DNA from 2 places in the Ferrigenium straubiae genome. Region 2 is predicted to be linked to the other one. Evidence: predicted binding sites of a transcription regulator. Region 2 holds the regulator's gene; the other holds the start of a gene.
The links. Region 2 encodes sigma-54, which starts transcription at its own class of promoters, with help from an activator protein. Its sites were predicted from a motif close to TGGCACNNTTCCTGCT; they were not measured.
Positions count from the first base shown of each region.

Region 1 (3,412 bases), 520 kb from region 2:
CTTCAAGAATAAAGGGGTCGCATCAGGCTCGTAAGGCTGACCCAAAATACCCTTTATGCGTAACACCACCAGCAGCGCGACAAAGAAGAACCCCATCCAAGTGAAGGATAGGGCACGCAGCGAATGCTCATTCCTTCCTCTCAGCAGCCAAGTCAACGGCAGAAGGATCGCAGGCGCCATCAGGCTGTGCTCTTTACTGAACACCGAGAAGAGATAGGCCAGGACCGCCAGCACTAGGTACCTCTTGTTGTGTTCGGTGATGCCGCGAAGATAGGCCAGTTGCATGAGCAAGGTGAACAGGGTCGCCATGAGGATGCTACGCTGAACCAGATATCCCGCCCCATACACTGCGAGAGGATGAACTGCAAAGATGGCGGCAGCCCCAAAAGCGCCGACCGAAAATCTGGCCCGGTATCCTACGTCTTTCAGGAACAGTTCGCCCCATAGAATCAACAACCGCCATACCAACCAAGTATTCAGGGTATGCAGCAACAAGTTCTGCACCCTGTATACGGGGAGACTCTCCCCGAAGAAGACCCATGTCGCACCGAACGTGAAGTAGGGCAGGCCGCGCAGATTGAGGAGCGTGCCCAACCCGGCATGCGATCCGATCGGCCCGAACAGGCCAAGGTCATCGAAGATAAGAGGATTACCCAGGAATGGCAGATAGAGCACTCCCGCAAGTAACAACAACACTGCGGGACGGAGCCACCCGAACGATGCTCCCTCACCTCGCCGCAAAATCATCCCCACTCCTCTTCGCCAAAAAAATGCCCCTCCGGAGAGGGGCCATCTGTTCCTAAATCACTACACAGAGAATCAGATCCATTTAGCAATGATGTTTTGAACTACAGTCGGGCAAGCCGTATTATTGGTTGGCGTTGCTCCGCCGACCGCACCCGTAGTAGTCGTTGCAGCCCAAGTCGTAGCTGTCGTGCCGAAGGTAGGCGTGAAACGGATGTTACATGCGGTGCCCGCAACGGAAGCGGGAACGTTCGCGATGATGACACCGTTGGTACCCATCTGGATGCTGGTCACTTCGGTGGTGGTGCTTGGAGTGCCTGTTCCGATCGAGGTCCATGCATCGATTGCATCGAAGGATACCGCTCCGCCGTTCTCCTGGGCGTACTGAGCAACAGCCAGTTTGATGGACTCTACCGCTGCAGCCACCTTGGATACCTTGGCTTTGGTGATGTAGTCCTGATACGCAGGGATCGCCACCGCAGCCAGAATGCCGATAATCGCCACCACGATCATCAATTCGATCAAGGTAAAACCTTTTTGAATTTGTTTCATGTTTGAGTCTCCTTAGGAAAACACACCAGAATGTGTGTCGCCATTTAATCAGCAATAGTCATGCCAAAACAATAATACATTGTTTATTAAATATTTTTAATTGCTTACCCATATTATAATCTTATCATCAATCGTCGATAATTTGTCACCATACTGACATTTTTGGGCAGTTATATCTCGACTAATTCGTGCCTCGTTCGATTCGCCACAAACCACCCTCGCAGATTTGGCGGATTTTTTGTGCCTATGCGTTCAGATTCACACCCGGAATCCCGCTCAAGTCCACGTCGTCGATCTGCTCGGGCGCCAGGAACTGTTTGGCGTAATCAAGATAGACTTTTTCGCGAATGAAGATGTCGAACAGGTCTGGGTCGATATGGCCGGCCAGTTTGAGTTTCCCGAGTATGGTCAGCGACTCGGTCAGTGTCTTGCCAAGCTTGTAGGGTCTGTCTTTGGCGGTGAGCGCCTCGAAAATATCGGCGATGCCCATCATGCGCGCCTGTACCGACATCTGCTCACGGGTCAGCCCGCGCGGATAGCCCTTGCCATCCATGCGCTCGTGATGGCCGCCGGCATATTCCGAGACATTCTTGAGGTGTCTCGGCCACGGCAGGGACTCCAGCATCTTGATGGTGACGACGATATGGTGGTTGATGATCTCGCGCTCCGCCGCAGTCAAGGTGCCTGCACGGATGTTAAGATTCTCGACCTCGTCCTCGCTCAGGAAATTTCCGGTTTCTCCATCAACGCCACGCCACTGGTAGGCGGCAATCCGTCGCACGCGCTGCTGCGCCTCGTCCGACATGGCCTCGCCGCCGATGTTGCAGTAGCGCAGAAATTCCCGGTCATCGTCGAGCTGCCGGATGCGCGCCGCGTATTCGGCACGGACGGCTTCCTCGTTTCCTTTGCCTTCCGAGAGAGTGCGCAGCATGGCGACCTCCGCATCGCGTTTGAGCACCTCGAAGCGCGTGTCCACCAGATGAATGCGGTCAAACAGGGTCTGCAGCTTGGTCGACTTGTCCACCACATGCACCGGCGTGGTGATCTTGCCGCAGTCGTGCAGCAGGCCGGCAATTTTCAGTTCATGCCGGTCTTTCTCGCTCATCACGAAATCCCCAAGCGGGCCGCTGCTGGTGCGGTTGACCGCCTCGGCCAGCATCATGGTCAGCACCGGCACGCGCGCGCAATGCCCGCCGGTGTAGGGGGATTTGTCGTCGATCGCGGTGTTGATGAGCTGAATGAACGATTCGAACAGCTCTTCCAGTTGCTCGATCAGGCGGCGGTTGGTGAGCGCAATGGCGGCCTGCGAGGCGAGCGATTCCAGCAATTGCTGGTCGTCACCCGAAAACGGAACGACCGCTCCGCTCTCGCGGTCCTGCGCGTTGATGAGTTGCAGCACTCCGATGATCTCGTTCTCGTGGTTGCGCATCGGCACGGCCAGGAAGGACTGCGAGCGGTAGCCGGTCTTGGCGTCGAATTTCTTGGTGCCGGAAAAATCGTAGCCTTCCGCCGCATAGGCGTCGGGGATGTTGACCGTCTCGCCACTGAGCGCCGAGTGGGTCACCACCATCGAGTGGATGGGCTTGTCCTCTTTGTCATAGAGGTGGATAGGGTAGAAGGTGATCGGCACCCCACTGGTGCCGCCCATCGCGATGTTCAACGAATCGGTGCGCATGATCTCGAAACGCAACACGCGCTGCTCCGGCTCATGCAGATAAAGTGTGCCTGCATCGGCATTGGTAATGCGCTTGGCCGCCTCCAGGATCGTTTCCAGCAGGCTGTTGATGTTGTGCTGCTGCGACAGCGCGATGCCGATCTCGTTGAGTTCCTTGAGGCGATGCAGCAAGTGCTCCGTGGAATCCATGATGCGCCCCTACTTGATACAGACTGCGCGTATCTGGTGCATGTCGGTGATACCCTGCAACACCTTTTCCATCCCGTCCTGCTTCAGGGTGTGCATGCCTTCTTCGAGGGCGATGGCCAGCAGTTCGGCGACGCGCGCATGCTCCTGAATCGCCTTCTTGACCGGATCGGTGCCGATCAGCAACTCGTGCAGGCCGACGCGGCCGCGGTAACCGGTGCCGGTACATTTGTCGCAGCCGACTGGCTCGTAAAG
Region 1 is NZ_CP194331.1:2,269,444-2,272,855, reverse strand. Features, by position in the region: gene ACRRNM_RS11030 (tetratricopeptide repeat protein) at 1-747, opposite strand, end outside; gene ACRRNM_RS11025 (pilin) at 820-1,296, opposite strand; gene ACRRNM_RS11020 (HD domain-containing phosphohydrolase) at 1,541-3,160, opposite strand; gene ACRRNM_RS11015 (ATPase, T2SS/T4P/T4SS family) at 3,170-3,412, opposite strand, start outside.
Region 1: ACRRNM_RS11025 (pilin) is a predicted target of sigma-54. The motif match lies at 1,347-1,362, and genes of this name have one in related genera.

Region 2 (3,412 bases):
CCTACGGAAATACCGCCAGTTTCCGGCAAAAACGCGAGGGGCTGGACGAGTATGTGGAGGGGTACGGCGAGCGCATCGAATACGACACGCGCGCCGAGACGGTGGACTTCTATGTGCGGGCGCGCGTGGTGCGCAACCTGGATGAGGTGCGCGGCGAGCACATCACCTATAACCAGAAGACTGAGATTTTTCAGGTGAGCAGCGGCGGCGCAGGCACGGGAAAGGAGCCGCCGCAGCGGGTGCGCGCCGTCCTGCAACCCAAGCCGAAACAGGGCGCAGCCGCGTCTTCCGTGCCGGATGCGCTGCCGATCAGGCCTAGTGTATCCCTGCCTTCCGCAGATTGAGCGGGTTCATGAAATATTTTCCGGATTTGCATGATGAGTGAATTGCGTGCGGTTGGCCTCAAGAAAAAGTACGGTTCGCGCACCGTGGTGCATGATGTTTCGCTGTCGCTGAAGAGCGGCGAGGTGGTCGGCCTGCTCGGGCCGAACGGCGCGGGCAAGACGACTTCGTTCTACATGATCGTGGGGCTGGTCGCCGCCGATGGCGGGGAGATTTTCATCGATGAGCAGAACATCACCCACATGCCGATACACCGCCGCGCGCGCCTCGGGCTGGGCTATCTGCCGCAGGAAGCCTCGATCTTCCGCCGCATGACCGTGGCGCAGAATATCCAGGCAGTGCTGGAATTGCAGGATCTTTCCGATGACGACCTGCAGAATCGCCTGGAATCGTTGCTGGAAGACCTGCATATCACGCATATCCGTGACAATCCGGCCATCAGCCTGTCCGGTGGCGAGCGGCGGCGTGTGGAAATCGCGCGCGCGCTGGCGACCGACCCGCGCTTCATCCTGCTGGACGAACCGTTCGCCGGCGTGGACCCCATCGCCGTGCTGGACATCCAGAAAATCATCCGTTTTCTCAAGGAGCGCAATATCGGCGTGCTGATCACCGACCACAACGTGCGCGAGACGCTGGGCATCTGCGACCGCGCCTACATCATCAATGCCGGAGCGGTGATGGCGGAGGGCAAGCCGGATGAAATCATCTATAATGAGGGCGTGAGGAAAGTTTATCTGGGCGAGCATTTCCGGCTTTGATGGCAATGCACCCCGGAACAAACACCAGGCAATGAAACCGGCGCTACAACTTCGGATATCCCAGCAGCTGACGCTTACACCGCAGTTGCAGCAGGCTATTCGCTTGCTGCAACTCTCCACGCAGGACATTCATCAGGAAGTCGCCAGAATGCTGGACGAAAATCCCATGCTGGAATTGGCCGAAGAACCCGTGTTGGCTGTTTTTCCACGTGACGATACCCCCATGGAGACGCGCGACAGCGCGAGTTCGGCAGACGATAGGGTCGAGCAGAGCAGAGCCGACGACCGTGGCGCAGACGATTTCGGCAACGAGCAGGCGGACTGGAATACCGCTGGAGGCACGGCACACAGCACCGATGATGAGGATGAAACCTACCCCGAGCAGGCTGCCGGCGAGGCCAGCCTGCGCGAGCATCTGCATAACCAGCTGACCACCAGCTCGCTGGACGACAGGGACCGCAGGGTGGTCGGGATGCTGATCGATGCGCTGGACGAGAACGGCTATCTGGCGCAAGACTTGGGCGAGCTTGCCGAGCTGCTGCCCGCAGAGCTCGAAATCACCCTGGACGACCTGGAAACCGCGCTGGTGCAGCTGCAGCATCTCGACCAGCCCGGCCTAGGTGCGCGCAATCTGGGCGAGTGCCTGGCCCTGCAGCTCAAGGCATTGCCCGAAGACACGCCGCAGCGCGATTTGGCGATCCGCCTGGTGGGCCATCACCTGGATGCGCTCGCCGCACATGATTTTGCCAGGATCAAAAAACTGCTGCGCTGCACCGACGATGACCTGCGCACCGCGCAGCATCTGATCGTGGAACTGAACCCCAAGCCTGGCGCGGAGTTCGACCGGAGTGTTGCCGACTACGTGGTGCCCGATGTGATCGTCGAGAAGCGCGGGAACAAATGGCGTGCGCGGCTCAATGCGGAAGCCATGCCCAAACTGCGCGTGAACCAGATTTACGCCAACATCCTGCAGCAGCGCGACGACAAAGGTTCAGCGGGGCTTGCCACGCAACTGCAGGAAGCGAGATGGATGATCAAGAACCTGCAGCAGCGTTTCGAAACCATCCTGCGGGTCGCGCAGGCGATCGTGGAACGGCAGGGCAATTTTTTCGAACATGGCGAGATCGGCATGCGCCCGCTGGTGTTGCGCGAAATCGCCGAAACGCTGGAACTGCATGAATCCACGGTCTCGCGCAGCACCACGCAAAAATTCATGCTGACCCCGCGTGGCATATACGAATTCAAGCATTTCTTTGGCAGCGGCCTGTCCACGGAAAGCGGCGGCACCTGTTCTTCCACCGCAATACGCGAGTTGATCAAGCAACTGGTCAGCGCGGAAGATACCCGCAAACCGCTTACCGACAGCCGCATGTCAGAAATCTTGGCACAGCAGGGCATCGTAGTCGCCCGGCGTACCATAGCAAAGTACCGGGAGGCAATGCACATTCCCCCGGTGAATCTCCGTAAATCACTCTAAATAAGGGAGCAAGACATGAACCTCCACCTGACCGGGCGCCACCTGGAAATCACACCCGCCATCCGCGACTATGCGACCGGAAAAATCGGCAAGATCAAACGCCATTTCGACAATGTGATCGACGTTAATATCATCCTTTCCGTTGAAAAGCTGAAGCAGAAGGCCGAAGCCACCATCCATATCAGCGGCAAGGATGTCTTCGTGGAATGCGAGGACGAGAACCTGTATGCGGCGATAGACGCGCTGGTGGACAAGCTGGACCGCCAGGTGATGAAGCATAAGGAAAAGCTGGCGGCACGCCGCCACGACGACTCCGGCAAGCATCACGCAGCAGAATAATCACCAACGGGCGGCGGCAATGCCGCCCATTTTTATGCGACGTTGATAATGAACCTGATCAGCAAAATCCTGCTGCCCGCCAATATCCTGCTGGACGCCGAATCCACCAGCAAAAAACGCGTCTTCGAGCGGGTCGGCCTGCTGTTTGAAAACAACCAGCAGATCGCGCGCAGCCAGGTGTTCGACAGCCTGTTCGCGCGCGAGAAGCTCGGATCGACCGGCCTGGGGCAGGGCGTGGCGATCCCGCATGGGCGCATCGCCAAACTGCGTGAGGCGACTGCCGCGTTCGTCAAAACCTCCCACCCGATTCCGTTCGATGCGCCGGACGGCCAGCCGGTGAGCCTGATTTTCGTGCTGCTGGTCCCGGAGCGCGCCACCGACCTGCACCTGCAGATTCTCGGCGAGCTGGCGCAGATGTTCAGCGGTGCGCAGTTCCGCAACCGCCTGTTAGCCTGTGAAGATGTGGCCGGCATCCATCAGCTGTTCTGCGACTGGA
Region 2 is NZ_CP194331.1:1,752,512-1,755,923, reverse strand. Features, by position in the region: gene lptA (lipopolysaccharide transport periplasmic protein LptA) at 1-344, shown strand, start outside; gene lptB (LPS export ABC transporter ATP-binding protein) at 378-1,100, shown strand; gene ACRRNM_RS08455 (RNA polymerase factor sigma-54) at 1,132-2,577, shown strand; gene hpf (ribosome hibernation-promoting factor, HPF/YfiA family) at 2,593-2,916, shown strand; gene ACRRNM_RS08445 (PTS sugar transporter subunit IIA) at 2,965-3,412, shown strand, end outside.